DNA from 3 places in the Streptomyces sp. NPDC040432 genome. Region 3 is predicted to be linked to each of the others. Evidence: riboswitches for the same ligand, from Rfam matches in the RefSeq annotation. Region 3 holds a riboswitch; each other region holds the start of a gene.
The links. A riboswitch is a leader RNA that binds a small molecule or an ion and turns the genes downstream of it on or off. The one in region 3 is predicted to bind cyclic di-AMP.
Positions count from the first base shown of each region.

Region 1: another riboswitch for cyclic di-AMP. It lies ahead of ACZ58N_RS14520 (peptidoglycan DD-metalloendopeptidase family protein); the one in region 3 lies ahead of ACZ58N_RS12980 (transglycosylase family protein).
Region 2: another riboswitch for cyclic di-AMP. It lies ahead of ACZ58N_RS30410 (M23 family metallopeptidase); the one in region 3 lies ahead of ACZ58N_RS12980 (transglycosylase family protein).

Region 1 covers NZ_JBVIVP010000005.1:325,786-331,028, forward strand. The annotation lists gene ACZ58N_RS14515 (SGNH/GDSL hydrolase family protein) at 1-119, opposite strand, end outside; gene ACZ58N_RS14520 (peptidoglycan DD-metalloendopeptidase family protein) at 282-1,322, opposite strand; cyclic di-AMP (ydaO/yuaA leader) riboswitch at 1,327-1,493, opposite strand; gene ACZ58N_RS14525 (tyrosine-protein phosphatase) at 1,824-2,633, shown strand; gene ACZ58N_RS14530 (aspartate aminotransferase family protein) at 2,709-4,112, opposite strand; gene hpnH (adenosyl-hopene transferase HpnH) at 4,109-5,140, opposite strand; gene ACZ58N_RS14540 (phosphorylase family protein) at 5,146-5,243, opposite strand, start outside.
Region 2 covers NZ_JBVIVP010000020.1:127,752-132,994, forward strand. The annotation lists gene ACZ58N_RS30395 (DNA gyrase/topoisomerase IV subunit A) at 1-288, opposite strand, end outside; gene ACZ58N_RS30400 (M16 family metallopeptidase) at 543-1,895, shown strand; gene ACZ58N_RS30405 (M16 family metallopeptidase) at 1,916-3,283, shown strand; cyclic di-AMP (ydaO/yuaA leader) riboswitch at 3,522-3,678, shown strand; gene ACZ58N_RS30410 (M23 family metallopeptidase) at 3,691-4,500, shown strand; gene ACZ58N_RS30415 (GntR family transcriptional regulator) at 4,786-5,243, shown strand, end outside.
Region 3 covers NZ_JBVIVP010000005.1:21,660-26,902, forward strand. The annotation lists gene eno (phosphopyruvate hydratase) at 1-531, opposite strand, end outside; gene ACZ58N_RS12980 (transglycosylase family protein) at 829-1,581, opposite strand; cyclic di-AMP (ydaO/yuaA leader) riboswitch at 1,584-1,754, opposite strand; gene ACZ58N_RS12985 (transglycosylase family protein) at 2,029-3,075, opposite strand; gene ACZ58N_RS12990 (cytochrome P450 family protein) at 3,190-4,464, opposite strand; gene ACZ58N_RS12995 (globin domain-containing protein) at 4,586-5,243, shown strand, end outside.

The DNA.
Region 1 (5,243 bases), 300 kb from region 3:
CGGTCCGCCCAGCCAAGATAGGAATCCCCGGGTCCCGGGTCTCCCACGCCTTCGGTGAAGCTGTCCCCGATCGCCGCGTACGAGCCGATGGTCTTGAGTGTCGTCGTCGTCGCTGCCACGGGAACACATCCTTCACCGTCGCAACCAACCTACGCCAACGTAATGAGGGGTTGACGGACCGTGATCTGTACCACGCGGGGGATAAGGAATAAGTACACGTGAGGCCGGGACCCCCCTCGGGTCCCGGCCTCACGCGTGTCCGTGTCCGACGGCGGGTGCCGTCAGAGGCTGACGCCCTTGGAGCGGAGGTAGGCCAGCGGGTCGATGTCCGAGCCGTAGGACGGACCCGTGCGGATCTCGAAGTGGAGGTGCGGGCCGGTCACGTTCCCGGTGGCGCCGGAGAGGCCCACGCGCTGGCCGCCGGTGACGGTCTGGCCGGCCGAGACGGACAGCGAGGAGAGGTGCGCGTACTGGGAGTACTTGCCGTCGGCGTGCTTGATGACGACCTCGTTGCCGTACGAGCCGCCCCAGCCCGCGGAGACCACGGTGCCGGCGCCGACGGCCTTGACGGTGGTTCCGGTGCTCGCCATGAAGTCGACGCCGGTGTGGTAACCGGAGGACCACATGCTGCCGCCCATGCGGTAGGCGGTGGAGACTCCGCCGGCGACCGGGGCCACGAATCCGCCGGCCTTGGAGGGGCTCGACGGGGTGGAGGGCGCGGCCTGGCCGGACCCGGCGGGCTTCTGCGCGGGCGCGGCCTTCCTGGGCGCCGCAGTCGGGGCGGAGGAACGCTCGTCGGAGGCCTCAGGTCGGCTGGAGGACCGCTCGGAGCGGTCGGAGCGGGCGCCGGAGTCCGACTCGGAGGCGGAGTTCGGGGTGGCGGCGCCGGGCGCCGGCTGCTTCTTGGCGGGGGCCGGCTCGCCCGCCGTGCCGGGGGCACCGAGGGTCAGCTTGAGGCCGGGGTGGATCAGGGAGGGGTCGTTCCCGACGGCGTCCCGGTTGTCGGCGTAGAGCTGCTCCCAGCCGCCGGTGATGTTCCGCTCGGCGGCGATCTTCGAGAGGTAGTCGCCGGACACCACCGTGTAGACCGCGGCGGGCGCGGTGGGTGTCGCGGTCGGCGTGACGACGACCGCCCTGGGCGCCGGCAGGGCCTGCGGCGCCTGCGCGGGTGCGGTGGCCGGGGCCGCCGCGGGGGTGGCGGCGTGGGCGCCCGCGGCTCCGATCAGCGGCAGCGCGAGGGCGGCGCCCCCGGTGCCGGCCACGGTGAGACCGCGGGATATGGAACTGGACTTCGGGCGGCGGTGCTTACCCTTACCGGGCATGGCGAATTCCTCTCCGTCGCCTGCGAGGTGAGCTGTCGGGTTCGGACTGGAGATGTCCGGCCGACCGCGTCCGGGACGCGTGCGGCTTCACCCCGAGCCGTCCCGGAGAAAGCTCCGGTCCGGCGGCCTACCTGGTTCCCCCGCTCCTGCCGCGCGCGTCGATGGTCGGGTGCGGTTCCCGGGCGGCGGCAGGATTAGGCTGTCCACCCGGATCGGTCGTGAAGGTAATCGAGTCGGCCCACGGGCAACAAGCCACGCATTCCCTGACGCAATCACAGGTTTGGGCGAGCGAGGGAATTCCGGTCACCCTGTGTCCATTCCGCACCAGCAACAACCGTCCTGGCGTGGGAATTCTGATTTCGCGAGCGGGCACGGACGGTCACCGTATGATCTGGCTCACGGAGCCTGGCGCGATCTCGCCTCTCCCCATGGCAAGTTGCTCTCAACCGGCGTAATTCGGACACCTCAGGACGATGCGGAGGACCACACGTGACCCAGCGGATAACCCCACCCCTTCCGCCGCTGCCCGAACCCGAACCGGAGCTGACGGGAGTGCGCAATTTCCGTGACGTGGGCGGCCTGCCGACCACCGACGGACGGAAGGTCAGGTACGGACGACTGTTCCGAAGCGGACATCTGGCGCATGCCACCGAAACCGGAGCACAGTTCCTCTCCTCGCTCGGCCTGCACACCGTCTTCGACTTCCGCAACCGCGCCGACCACGCCCTGGAGGGGCCGGACGTGGAACTCCCCGGTGTGCGCTACGTGAACATCCCGTTGTCCGACCCGGCCGCCGGGAAGGAGTTCTGGAAGATGGTCCGCGAGGGCGACCTGGCCCAGCTGCGCACCGCCCTCGGAGAGGGCCGGGCGGCCGAGCGCATGACCGCCTCGTACCGCACGATGATCCGCACCCGGACCGCCGAACACAGCCGGGTGGTGCACGCGCTGGCCGAGGACAGCGTGCCGGCTCTGATGCACTGCGCGGCGGGCAAGGACCGGGCCGGGCTGTCGATCGCGGTCACGCTGCTCGCGCTCGGCGTCGAACGGGACGCCATCGTCGCGGACTACCTGGAGTCGAACGCCCCGCACCGCCGCTACCGGATGCGCCGCACCACGGAGGCGGTCGAGCCCCGTCCGGCCGAGGTGGCGGAGCTGTTGGCCCCCCTCTTCGACGCGCGAGCCGCCTACCTGGAGGCGGCGTACGCCACCATCGAGGAGGAATGGGGCGAAGTGGACCGGTACCTCGCCGAGGGTCTCGGACTCGCACCCGAGACCCTGGTCCGGCTGCGGGACCGACTGCTGGAGGCGTAGGGCCTGTCGTCGAAGTCCCGTCGTCGCCCGGAGGCAGACGGGAGTTCGACGACAGGCCCTGGGGCCGGCGGGCCGTCAGCGGTTGCCGACGGCCTGCTTCACCAGTGTCCGCCCGAAGTCCCACATCAGCGAGCCCCCGCCGTGCGCCTCGTCCATGACCTCGCGGAAGGCCCCGACGAAGCGGTCCACGTCCCGTTCGTCGACGATCAGCGGCGGGATGAGCTTGATGACCTCCAGATGGTCCCCGGAGACCTGGGTGAGGATCCGGTGCTTGCGCAGCAGCGGCACCACGACCATCTGGGCGAACAGCCCCTTGCGTGCGGCCTGGAGCATCGCCCAGCGGCTGCGCAGGCCCAACGAGGACGGCCGGCCGAACTCGATGCCGATCATCAGCCCGCGCCCCCGCACCTCGTGCAGCAGCTCGTACTCGTCGACGAGCGCGGCGAGCCGACCGCGCAGCAGGTCGCCCATGGCACGGGCATTGGCCGTCACCTCCTCGTCCTCCATGACGCTCAGCACCGCCAGGCCGGCTGCCATCGCCTGCGCGTTGGAGCCGAAGCTCGCCGAGTGGACGAGGACCCGGTCCATGGACGAGTACACGCGCTGGAAGATCCAGTCCTTGCCCAGGGTCGCGCCGACCGGGACGTAGCCGCCCGACAGGGCCTTCGCCACGCACACCAGGTCGGGTTCGACGCCGGGTTCGTGCTGGTACGCGTAGAAATCGCCGGTGCGGCCGAGGCCGGTCTGCACCTCGTCCGCGATGAGCAGGGCCTTGTGCCGGTGGAGGAGTTCCTGCGCCGCGCGCAGGAATCCGGGGGGCGCGGCGAGCACGCCCTTGCCCTGGATCGGCTCCACCACGAAGGCGGCCACGTCGCCCCGCCGCAGTTCGCGTTCCAGGGCGTCCAGGTCGCCGAGCGCGATGCGCGTGTCGGGGAGCAGCGGTGCGAAGCCGTCCCGGAAGCCGGCTTCGCCGTTGACCGACAGCGAGCCGGTGGTGAGCCCGTGGAAGGCGTGGTCGCAGTAGAGGATCCTGGGGCGGCCGGTGGCGTACCGGGCGAACTTCAGGGCGGTCTCCACCGCCTCGGTGCCGCTGTTGCCGAAGAAGACCCGGTCCAGGTGGGGGCTGTGGGAGAGGAGCTTCTCCGCGAGCAGTCCCGGTAGCGGCGGGCAGTCGAAGCGGGTCAGGTCGGCGAGCTGGGCGTCCAGGACGTCGTGCAGGGCCTTGCGGACGACGGGGTGGTGCCGGCCCAGGCCCATGACCCCGAATCCGGCCAGCATGTCGAGGTGGTCGTTGCCCTCGGCGTCCCAGAAGTGTGCGCCCTCGGCCCGTACGTAGACCTTGTCGAAGCCGATGGTGTGCAGCATCCGGGGCAGCTGGTGGTTCAGGTGGCGGGAGTGGAGCTCGTAGCGTTCGTCCCCGCGCTCGGCGAGCAGGGCGGCCAGGTCGAAGCCCCGGCCGCCCCCCTGGCCGGCGGTCATGACGAGGTGGCCCGGTTGCTGCCGATGGTCTCCCTGGCCGCGCGCAGGGATTCCTTGAGGGAACCCATGGTGGCGAGGACGGCGGTCGGCTCGTAGCCGCAGTGCGCCATGCAGTTCGCGCAGCGCGGGTCCTTGCCGCGGCCGTACTTGTTCCAGTCGGTGTCCTCGATCAGTTCGCGGTACGTGGGCACGTAGCCGTCGCTCATCAGGTAGCAGGGGCGCTGCCAGCCGAAGAGGGAGTAATTCGGAATGGCCCAGGCGGTGCAGGGGAAATCGGCCTTGCCCTCCAGGAAATCGAGGAAGAGCGGCGAGTGGTTGAGCCGCCAGCGCCGCCGGTTCCCGCCCGCGAAGGCCTTTTTGAAGAGTTCGCGGGTCTGTTCGACGCCCAGGAAGTGTTCCTGGTCGGGCGCCTTTTCGTAGGCGTAGGCGGGCGAGATCATCATCTCGTCCACCCGGAGGTCGTCATTGAGGTAGTTCAGGACCTCGATGATGGTCTGCGGGGTGTCGGTGTTGAAGAAGGTGGAGTTCGTCGTCACCCGGAAACCGCGTCGCTTCGCCTCCTTGATGGCCGCGACCGCCTCGTCGAAGACGCCTTCCTTGGCCACCGATTCGTCGTGCCGTTCGCGCAGCCCGTCGATGTGAACGGCGAAGGCGAAATAGGGGGACGGGGTGAACTTCTCGATCTTCTTGCGGAGCAGCATCGCGTTGGTGCAGAGGAAGACATACTTCCGCTTGGCCACCAGCTGCCGGACGATCTCATGGATCTGCGGGTGCATCAGGGGCTCGCCGCCCGCGATGGACACCATGGGGGCGCCGGACTCCAGCACGGCGCCGACGGCCTGGGCCACCGGCATGCGCTGCTTGAGGACCCCCGCCGGATGCTGGATCTTCCCGCACCCCTCGCAGGCCAGGTTGCAGGCGTAGAGCGGCTCCAGTTCCACGATCAGCGGGAACTTCTCCCGCTTGCGGAGCTTCTGTTCGAGAAGATAGGTCCCGACCCTGATGGACTGGCGCAGTGGCATGGCCATCTGGCTCACCTCCTGGGGAGCAGCGAAGAACGGTGCCATTCATGGAACGCGGGCAGTAGGGCACGCAGTACACGGAACGCCGATATTCCACCGCGGACGGTGC
Region 2 (5,243 bases), on a different contig from region 3:
GTAGATCGACGCGTCGCCGTGCGGGTGCAACTTGCCCATGACCTCGCCCACGACGCGGGCGCACTTGACGTAGCCGCGGTCGGGGCGCAGGCCCATCTCGTTCATCTGGTAGACGATGCGCCGGTGCACCGGCTTCATGCCGTCCCTGGCGTCCGGGAGGGCACGGGAGTAGATCACCGAGTACGCGTACTCGAGGAAGGAGCCCTGCATTTCGTCGACGACGTCGATGTCGAGGATCTTCTCCTCGAAATCCTCCGGCGGCGGGGTCTTCGTGCTGCGGCGGGCCATCGCTGCGCGGCTCCTTAACCAAGAATCGGGTGTACGGGGTGTACCTGGACTTACGGGTTCCGGCCGGGCGGTCCGGCAGGGGCGACGCGGACCATTGTGGCCCGGGGCGCCGACAATGCCGACTCCGACCCCGGGGGTCCCCCGGACGGAGTCCGCCGGCTGCACCCGGGAACTTCTCCGGGGGCCGACGCGCTTGCATACAGTGGCAGGTCTGACAGAAATCTCTGCATCGCGATCGAAGGGACCACATGCCCATGGGTCACACGGCCACAGCTCAGGCCGGCTCCGGCGGCCTGACAGCGACCGAGCACCGGCTGGCCAACGGCCTGCGCGTGGTGCTGTCCGAGGACCACCTCACCCCGGTCGCCGCCGTCTGCCTCTGGTACGACGTCGGCTCGCGCCACGAAGTCAAGGGGCGGACCGGCCTGGCTCACCTTTTCGAGCACCTGATGTTCCAGGGTTCGGCGAGCGTACCGGGCAACGGACACTTCGAGCTCGTTCAGGGCGCCGGGGGCTCCCTGAACGGGACCACCAGCTTCGAGCGCACCAACTACTTCGAGACCATGCCGGCCCATCAGCTGGAACTCGCGCTGTGGCTGGAGGCGGACCGGATGGGCTCGCTGCTGGCAGCCCTGGACGACGAGTCCATGGAGAACCAGCGCGACGTCGTCAAGAACGAGCGCCGCCAGCGCTACGACAACGTGCCCTACGGGACCGCGTTCGAGAAGCTGACGGCCCTCGCGTACCCCGAGGGCCACCCGTACCACCACACCCCGATCGGCTCGATGGCCGACCTGGACGCCGCGTCCCTGGAGGACGCGCGCGCGTTCTTCCGTACCTACTACGCGCCCAACAACGCCGTGCTGTCGGTGGTCGGCGACATCGACCCCGAGCGCACCCTCGCCTGGGTCGAGAAGTACTTCGGCAGCATTCCGTCGCACGACGGCAAGCAGCCGCCGCGTGACGGCTCGTTGCCCGAGGTCATGGGCGGGCAGCTCCGCGAGGAGATCGTCGAGGAGGTTCCGGCGCGCGCGCTGATGGCCGCCTACCGTCTCCCGCACGACGGCACCCGCGAGTGCGACGCCGCCGACGTGGCGCTGACCGTGCTGGGCGGCGGGGAGTCCTCCCGCCTGCACAACCGGCTGGTACGCCGCGACCAGAGCGCCGTCGCCGCCGGTTTCGGCCTGCTGCGCCTGGCCGGGGCGCCCTCGCTGGGCTGGCTGGACGTCAAGACCTCCAGCGGAGTCGAGGTGCCCGCCATCGAGGCCGCCGTCGACGAGGAGCTCGCGCGGTTCGCCGCCGAGGGCCCCACGGCCGAGGAGATGGAGCGCGCCCAGGCGCAGCTGGAGCGCGAATGGCTGGACCGGCTGAGCACGGTGGCCGGCCGGGCCGACGAACTGTGCCGCTTCGCGGTGCTGTTCGGTGACCCGCAGCTGGCCCTGACCGCCGTCAAGCGCGTCCTGGACGTCACCGCCGAGGAGGTGCAGGCCGTGGCCGCGGCCCGACTGCGCCCCGACAACCGGGCGGTCCTGGTCTACGAACCGTCGGCCGGGTCCGACGCCGACGCCACCGACGACACCGACGCGAACGAAGGGGCGGAGCAGTGAGCGACACCGCAGCCGTCACGATGACCTTCCACCCGCAGCCGCAGCCCGGCGACGCCACCCCGTGGGCCTTTCCGGCCCCCGAGCGCGGCGCGCTGCCCAACGGCCTGACCGTGCTGCGTTGCCACCGTCCGGGCCAGCAGGTGGTCGCCGTCGAGGTCAACCTCGCGGCCCCGCTGGACGCGGAGCCCGAGGGCCTCGACGGGGTGGCCACGATCATGGCCCGCGCCCTGTCGGAAGGCACCGACAAGCACTCCGCCGAGGAGTTCGCCGCCGAGCTGGAGCGCTGTGGCGCCACGCTCGACGCACACGCCGACCACCCCGGCCTGCGGGTCTCCCTGGAGGTTCCGGCCTCCCGCCTGCAGAAGGCGATGGGTCTGCTCGCCGAGGCGCTGCGGGCGCCCGCCTTCGCCGACACCGAGGTCGACCGGCTGGTGCGCAACCGGCTCGACGAGATCCCGCACGAGCTCGCCAACCCGCAGCGCCGCGCGGCCAAGCAGCTCTCCAAGGAGCTCTTCCCGGCCTCCCTGCGCATGTCCCGGCCGCGCCAGGGCACCGAGGAGACGGTGGCCCGCATCGACTCCGCGGCCGTCCGTGCCTTCTACGAGGCCCACGTGCGCCCCGCCACCGCCACCGCGGTGGTCGTCGGCGACCTGACCGGGATCGACCTGGACGCCGTCCTGGCCGACACCCTGGGCAGTTGGAGCGGCAACACCGCCGAGGCCCGCCCGGTGCCCCCGGTGACGGCCGACGACACGGGCCGGGTGGTCATCGTCGACCGGCCCGGTGCGGTCCAGACGCAGTTGCTCATCGGCCGGATCGGCGCGGACCGCCACGACCTGGTGTGGGCCCCGCAGGTGCTCGGTACGTACTGCCTCGGCGGCACGCTCACCTCGCGCCTGGACAAGGTGCTGCGCGAGGAGAAGGGGTACACGTACGGCGTGCGCGCCTTCGGTCAGGTGCTGCGTTCCACCGCCGACGGCAAGGGCGCCTCGATGCTCGCCATCAGCGGCTCGGTGGACACCCCGAACACCGGCCCGGCGCTGGAGGACCTCTGGAAGGTGCTGCGCACCCTCGCGGAGGGCGGACTGACGGACGCCGAGCGCGATGTGGCGGTGCAGAACCTGGTGGGGGTGGCCCCGCTGAAGTTCGAGACGGCGTCCTCCGTGGCGGGCACGCTGGCCGATCAGGTCGAGCAGGAACTGCCGGACGACTACCAGGCCCGGCTGTACGCCCGGCTGGCGGAAACCGGTACGGCGGAGGCGACTTCGGCGGTGGTGCGGGCCTTCCCGGTGGACCGTCTGGTGACGGTGCTCGTGGGCGACGCGGCTCAGATCGAGGAGCCCGTACGGGCACTGGGAATCGGCGCCGTAACGGTCGTCACCAACTGACCGGTGGTTGAACGGGTGTCGAGTGGCGGGCGACCGCCGCTCGACCGGTAACCGACCGTTTCCCGAGGGGCTCTGATGGATTATCCGTCAGGGCCCCTTTTGTCCGTTTAGTGGTTTGGTTGCTCGTATGCGGTGTGGCGTACGCAACAAAAGCGCTCGTGTGTTTGGCGATCCACTGATGATCCGCCTAGCGTCGGCCCTGCTGTTCGTCAGTTGTGCCCGCCGCATCCGCGGCACCGAACAGTGATCGCCGAGTCCCCGTCAGGCGCGAGCCTGGGGAGCCGGGGACCCACAGTCCCTGGGGTGAATCGGACCGCCTCGCAAGAGGAGGCCCGTAGGAGACCTTCCTGCTCCGAACCCGTCAGCTAACCCGGTAGGCGAGAGGGAAGGAAAGGATCACCCCCTTCATGGCGTTTGGCAGTCGTCCCACCGGCTCCGGCAAGCACCGCGGCTCCAGCCGTCTGAGCCGCAAGACCGCCGGCTACGCCGGTATAGCCGCCCTCGCCACCACGGGCGTGGTCGGCACCATCGCAGCCCCGGCCTTCGCTGCGGACAACTCGGGCCCCTCCATGGAGGACACCGGCCAGAACCCGGCGGTCGTCGCGAACGACCTCCAGGGCGACATCGTGGCCCAGGCCGATCTCCAGCAGAGCGCCGCCGACGCCGTCACCGCCCAGGCCCAGGCCGAGGCCGACGCCAAGCAGCGTGCCGCCGAGGCCAAGCGCGTCGCCGAGGCCGCCGAGGCCAAGGCCAAGTCCGAGCGGGAGACCGCCGAGCGCGTCGCCCGCGAGGAGGAGCGCAAGCGCCTCAACACCTACGTCTCGCCGATCGCGGGCTCCTACGTCAGCACCTCCTACGGTGCGGGCGGCGCCATGTGGTCCTCCGGCAGCCACACCGGCATCGACTTCCACGCCTCCCTCGGCACCTCGGTCCGCGCGGTCGGCGCCGGTACGGTCGTCGAGGCCGGCTGGGGCGGCGCGTACGGCAACAACGTGATCATCAAGCACAACGACGGCACCTACACGCAGTACGGCCACATGGACTCGCTCAGCGTGTCCGCCGGCCAGCAGGTCGCCCCGGGCCAGCAGATCGGCCTCGCCGGCACCACCGGCAACTCCAGCGGCGTGCACCTGCACTTCGAGGCGCGCACCAGCCCGCAGTACGGCTCGGACATCAACCCGCTGGCGTACCTGCGCTCGCACGGCGTGAACCTCTGACCCGAGCGGTACCGCACCACCGGTCTTCACGGACGACCCCGGCTCACCGAGCCGGGGTCGTCCGCGTTTTCGGGCCCTCGGGCTGTCGGGGTTCCCGCGTTTTCGCCGTCCCGGCCGCACCGGTGTCGCCGCCCCGCCCTCCCCGTCCGGGTTCCCTCCCCGGATCCGCGGAATGTTTCGGATTTCCGGCCGTCCTCGGAAATATTCGCGTGTTGCAATAGAGTCGCGACACGGTCACGATTCCGGCGACGGCGCCGGCAACCGAATTCAAGCGGAGGTCCGGTCTTGCGTATTCCCGCGCACGCGGTATGCACAGCGATCCGCGACGATATCGTCTCCGGCTTCTTCGGGCCGGGCGGCCGACTCACCGAGGAGGTCCTCGCCCGCCGGTACGGGGTCTCCCGCGTCCCGGTCCGCGAGGCGCTGCGCACCCTGGAGTCCGAGGGGTTCGTCACCACCCGGCGCCATGCGGGTGCCTGCGTGGCCGAGCCCACCGAGCAGGAGGCGGCCGACCTCCTGGAGCTACGGACGCTCCTGGAGCCCCTGGCGGCCTCCAGGGCCGCCCACCGGCGCACGGAGGGCCATCTGAAGGTACTGCGCGGGCTGGTCCGGCTCGGGCAGGAGCGGGCCCGCAGGGGCCAGGGGGAGGATCTGCGCGACCTCGGGGCCTGGTTCCACGAGACGCTGGCCCAGGCGTCCGGCAGCCCGGGCCTGATCGCGCTGCTGACCCAGACCCGGCGCAA
Region 3 (5,243 bases):
GAAGGACTCCGCGCCGATCGGGGCGATCATGAACTCCTGGATGTCCACGTTGGAGTCGGCGTGCGACCCACCGTTGAGGATGTTCATCATCGGAACGGGCAGCAGGTGCGCGTTCGGGCCGCCGAGGTAGCGGAAGAGCGGCAGGTCCGAGGCCTCGGACGCGGCGTGCGCGACGGCGAGGGACACGCCGAGGATGGCGTTGGCGCCGAGGGAGCCCTTGTTCTCGGTGGCGTCCAGGTCGAACATGGCCTGGTCGATCAGGCGCTGCTCGGTGGCGTCGTAGCCGACGAGCTCCGGGCCGATCTGCTCGATGACGGCGAGGACGGCCTTCTCGACACCCTTGCCGAAGTAACGGTTGGGGTCACCGTCACGCAGCTCGATGGCCTCGAATGCACCGGTGGAGGCGCCGGACGGAACTGCAGCACGGCCGGTGCTGCCATCGTCGAGGCCCACCTCGACCTCGACCGTGGGGTTGCCTCGGGAGTCCAGGATTTCCCGGGCTACGACGACGTCGATGGACGGCACGAGCATCTCCTTCTGGGATGTGACGCTGGGTGTGCGGTGGCGTGTCAGGCCGTGGGATGGCCTTGCCGCCTAGAGCCTAACCGGCTCCGGGCACTGGGCCCGCCGACCGCCCGGGTCCTGGGACGAAATAGGGGCTGAATGCCCCCGTTCCAGGACATAGGTCTCTTGAAGAAACGGCTTCCGGTCCACGAAGGGCCGGTCGGAGCGGGCCCCGGACATGCCGCCGCCCGGCGCGTGAGGGGATACGCGCCGGGCGGTGGGCATCGTGCGGGGACCGCGGGTGATGCGGTGTTATGCCGGAATTCAGCTGAGCTTCAGCTTCTGACCCGGGAAGATCAGGTCGGCGTCCTTGACGGTGTCCTTGTTCAGCTGGAAGAGCTTCTCCCAGCCGCCCTTGACGCCGTTCGCCTGGGCGATGGTGCCCAGGGTGTCGCCGGCCTTGACGACGTAGGAACCGTTGCCGGTGGCCGGGGCCTCGGTCTTGGGGGCCTGCGGCTTGACGGCCGGGGTCTCGACGCGCTCGGAGCGCGAGACGGGGACCTCGGTGCGCTTCGGCTCGGCCTTCGGCGTGCTCGGCTTGGCGGGCGTGGCCGGCTTCGCGGGCTTCGCCGGGGCGGGCTTGGCCGGCTTCGTCTCAGGCTTCGGCTTGGCGGGCGTGGTGGTCGAGCCGCCGCCGTTGTACGCGGCGTTGGACAGGCCCTTGCCGCAGTGCGGCCAGGCGCCCTTGCCCTGACCCTTGAGGACCTTCTCGGCGATGGCTATCTGCTGGGACTTGCTGGCCTGGTTGGCGGTGGCGGCGTACGCCTTGCCGCCGTAGCCGGCCCAGGTGGAGGCCGAGAACTGCAGGCCGCCGTAGTAGCCGTTGCCGGTGTTGATGGCCCAGTTGCCACCGGACTCGCACTGCGCGACCTTGTCCCACTCGGAGACGGTCGCGGCGCTCGCGGTACCGGCGGCCATCAGCGGGGCCGCGACGGCGACACCGGCGACACCGGCGAGCGTGACGATACGGACGGCCTTGGAGCCGCGACGGTGCTTGCCCTTGCCGGAAAGCAGCATGGAGTTCTCCTCACCGACGCCTTCGAGGTGAGCTGTCGGGTTCGGGCGGATGAGTTGCCCGGTCACGTGTCGAGCACGTGGCTTAACCCCAAGCCGGTATACAGCCGTCTCCCAACGGCCTTTCCCGGCGCCTACCTTGGTTCCCCCGCTCCTGCCTTCGGCGCTTGCGCGACGACTGTTCCCCCCGTCCGCCGGCAGGATTCGGCGATGCGGTCGAAGGAGCTCGCGGTGGCGAGCGACTCAGAAGGTAGACAGGTCTCCCCCTGATGTTCAACGCGCGACATCAGGGAGAAACCGGCCTACTTGCCATCCTCAAAAGTACGTTTACGCAGGTGAGGGGCGGGTTTGTGGAAGTTCCGGAATGAGACACGCCAGTTGATCGGAAGAGACGCATGTCTCATTTGCCGATAACGGACATTCAGCTCTTTCCGGGTGGCCGAACTGCCCCTATTCCTTGGTTAGATCCAGGTTCTGACCCGGCTTGATGAGGTCGGCGTCCTTCCCGATGACCTGCTCGTTGGCCGCGTACAGCTCGCCCCAACCACCCTTGAGACCCTTGGCGTCGGCGATCGCGGTGAGGCTGTCGCCGGCCTTCACGGTGTACGAGGGCTTCGACGCGGCGTCAGAAGCGCCCGGCGCCTCCACGGCGGCCGGACCGCGGTGCTTGCCCGCTCCGTCGACCACACCGGCGGGCACGGCCGTGGGCGTGGCTCCCGGAGTGGTCGGGGTGGCCGGGGCCGTCGGGTCCACCGGGGCGGTGGGGTCGCCCGGAACGGTCGGGGTGGCCGGGGCCGTCGGGTCCACCGGGGTGGTGGGCGCCGTGGTCGGCGGGGTCGTCGTCGGCGGCACGGTCGTCGGCGGGACCGTGGGGTCCGTGGACGGGGCCGGGGAGACCGGGTCGGGCATGACGGGCAGTCCACTGGTGGGGCCCAGCGGGTAGTCCGGCAGGCCGGTCGGACCGGTGGCGGGGCCCTCCTGGCCCGGCTGCGGGGTCGGCGCCCCGAAGTCGACGGCGGGCTCGGAGCCGGCGACGGGCACCGAACCCTCGGGCCGGACGGGCGTGGGGGTGACCGGACCGGCGGGCCGGGGGTCACCCGGATCCACCGCGGCGGCCGGGCCCTGCTGGGTCAGACCGGCCGAGGCGGCGCACAGCGGCCACGCCTGGGGGCCCTGCGAGGCCAGCACCTTCTCGCCGACGGCTATCTGCTGGGAGCGGCTGGCGAGGTCCGGGCGCTCCGCGTAGGCGAGTCCGCCCGCGTTCCTCCACTGCTCCTGGGTGAACTGGAGCCCGCCGTACTCACCGCTGCCGTAGTTGGCGCTCCAACTGCCGTCGCTCTCGCAGTCGGCCACCTTGTCCCAGGTGGACGTGTCGGCCGCGCTCGCGTTCGTCGCGGCGAGCAGGGGCAGGGCGAGTGCGGAGCCGGTGACTCCGGCGGTGACGACCAGGGCGGGTACCTGGCGGGGGCGTCTGTGGCGGCCGTTCCCGGAACGCATGAGGCTGCACCTTTCGCATAACGGCGGGGTAACGGCAGAACCTAGCGGCCTTCGAACGATTGTCACAAGTTCGGTCGGTGACTGACGTGTGATCAGACGGCGTCGGAATGCGCCTCAGTTGTTTCGGGGTGTGAATCGAACAGGAAGCGTGCGCAGGCCACGCATGATGAGTCCGCCGCGCCAGCGCAGGTCCGTGGGGGGAATGGCAAGTTCCAGATCCGGCAGACGCGTCAGCAAAGTCGCGAGCGCCGTCTGCCCTTCGAGTCGGGCGAGCGGGGCGCCGAGGCAGTAGTGGATCCCGTGGCCGTATCCGAGGTGCTGGTTGTCACCGCGGGACAGGTCCAGGGTGTTCGGATCGTCGAACCGCTCGGGGTCGCGGTCCGCCGCCGCGAGGACCACCAGCACCGGATCGCCGGCCGCGATCTCCTGACCGCCGAGGGTCAGCGGCACGGTCGCGAACCGCCAGGTCGCCAGCTCCACCGGGCCGTCGTAGCGCAGGAGTTCCTCGACACCGGTCTCCAGCAGGCCGCTCTCGCCGGCCGCGAGGGAGGCCTGGAGGCGCGCGCGCTGCTCCGGGTTCATGAAGAGGGAGTGGACGCCGTTGCCGATGAGGTTCACGGTCGTCTCGAAGCCGGCGAACAGGAGGATGAACGCCATCGCCGTGGCCTCGGCCTCGGTGAGGTGGTCGCCGTGGTCGCTCGCCCGGATCAGGTCGGAGATGAGGTCATTGCCCAGGTCGTCCCTTTTTCGGTGGATGAGTTCCCCGAGATAGGTGCGCATCTGCTTGACGGAGCGGGCGACCCCGCCGCGCGGACCGCCACCGTGGCGGATCATCATCCCGGCCCAGTCGCGGAAGTCGTCCTGGTCCTCGCGCGGTACGCCGAGCATCTCGCAGATGGCGTAGATGGGGAGCGGGAAGGCGAACTCGTGGATGAGGTCGGCCTCCCCCTTCGCGGCGAAGGCGTCGATCAGGTGGTCGGTGAGCTCCTGCACGCGCGGGGTGAACTCGGCGACGCGGCGCGGCGTGAACGCCTTCGACACCAGCCGGCGCAGTCGGGTGTGGTCCGGCGGGTCGATGTTCAGCAGGTGCGTCATCAGTTCCGCCTTGCGCTCCCCCGGGATGCCGGTCCTGCCCCTGGCGTGCTCGGGTCCGGCGTGGTGCGCCGGGTTCTTGCTGAGGCGCTGGTCGGCGAGCGCCTGCCGGGCGTCGGCGTAGCGGGTGACGAGCCAGGCCTCGACCCCGCTGGGGAGCGCGGTGCGGTGCACCGGGGAGTGCTCGCGCAGCCAGGCGTAGGCGGGGTAGGGGTCGGTCGCGAACTCCCAGTCGAAGAGGGTCGGACCCTCGGTGGAGGGCGGATCGGCCGGGGTCGCGGAGGTCTGCTCATGCACCCGCAGACCGTATCCCGGACCGTACCGGCGATCCGATATGGGGTGTTCGTCGGGGCTGTCCGTAGATCGGCCATCCCTTGACGTCCCGTTCCCCGCCGTTCCTACTTTCGGTTTTGTGGATGTGAGGATCTTGAAAAGCAGCTTCGCGGTGGTGGAGAGGAGGGCCGAGCACGCGGTCAAGTACTTCTACGCCCACCTGTTCTGGCACAACCCCGGGATCCGTGAGCTCTTCCCGGCCGCCTCCGAGGACATGGAGCGGCAGCGGGACCGGCTCTTCGCGGCCCTCACCCATGTGATCTCGCGCCTGGAGGACGAGACCCTCGTCCCCTACCTCCAGGACCTCGGCCGCGACCACCGCAAGTTCCTCGTCGGACCCGAGCACTACGCGGCCGTCGGCGCCAGCCTGCTCGCCGCGCTCGCCGAGACCTCCGGCGAGGCGTGGAACCCGGCCACCGAGAAGGCCTGGGCCGAGGCCTACCAGGTGATCGCCGACGTGATGACGGCCGGCGCCGCCGCCGACGACTCACCGCCCTGGTGGGACGCCGAGATCGTGCGACACCTCCAGTACGGGGAGGACATCGCCGTACTGACCCTGCGGCCGCACGCCCCCCTCGCCCACCTTCCCGGTCAGTACGTGAGCGTGAGCAGCGCGCGCGTGCCGACCACCTGGCGCACGTACTCGCTGGGCAACGCGCCCCGCGCCGACGACACCGTCGATCTCCACGTCAGCCGCGTCGAGGGCGGCAGGCTCAGCACCGCCCTGGTCCGCGACGTCCGAC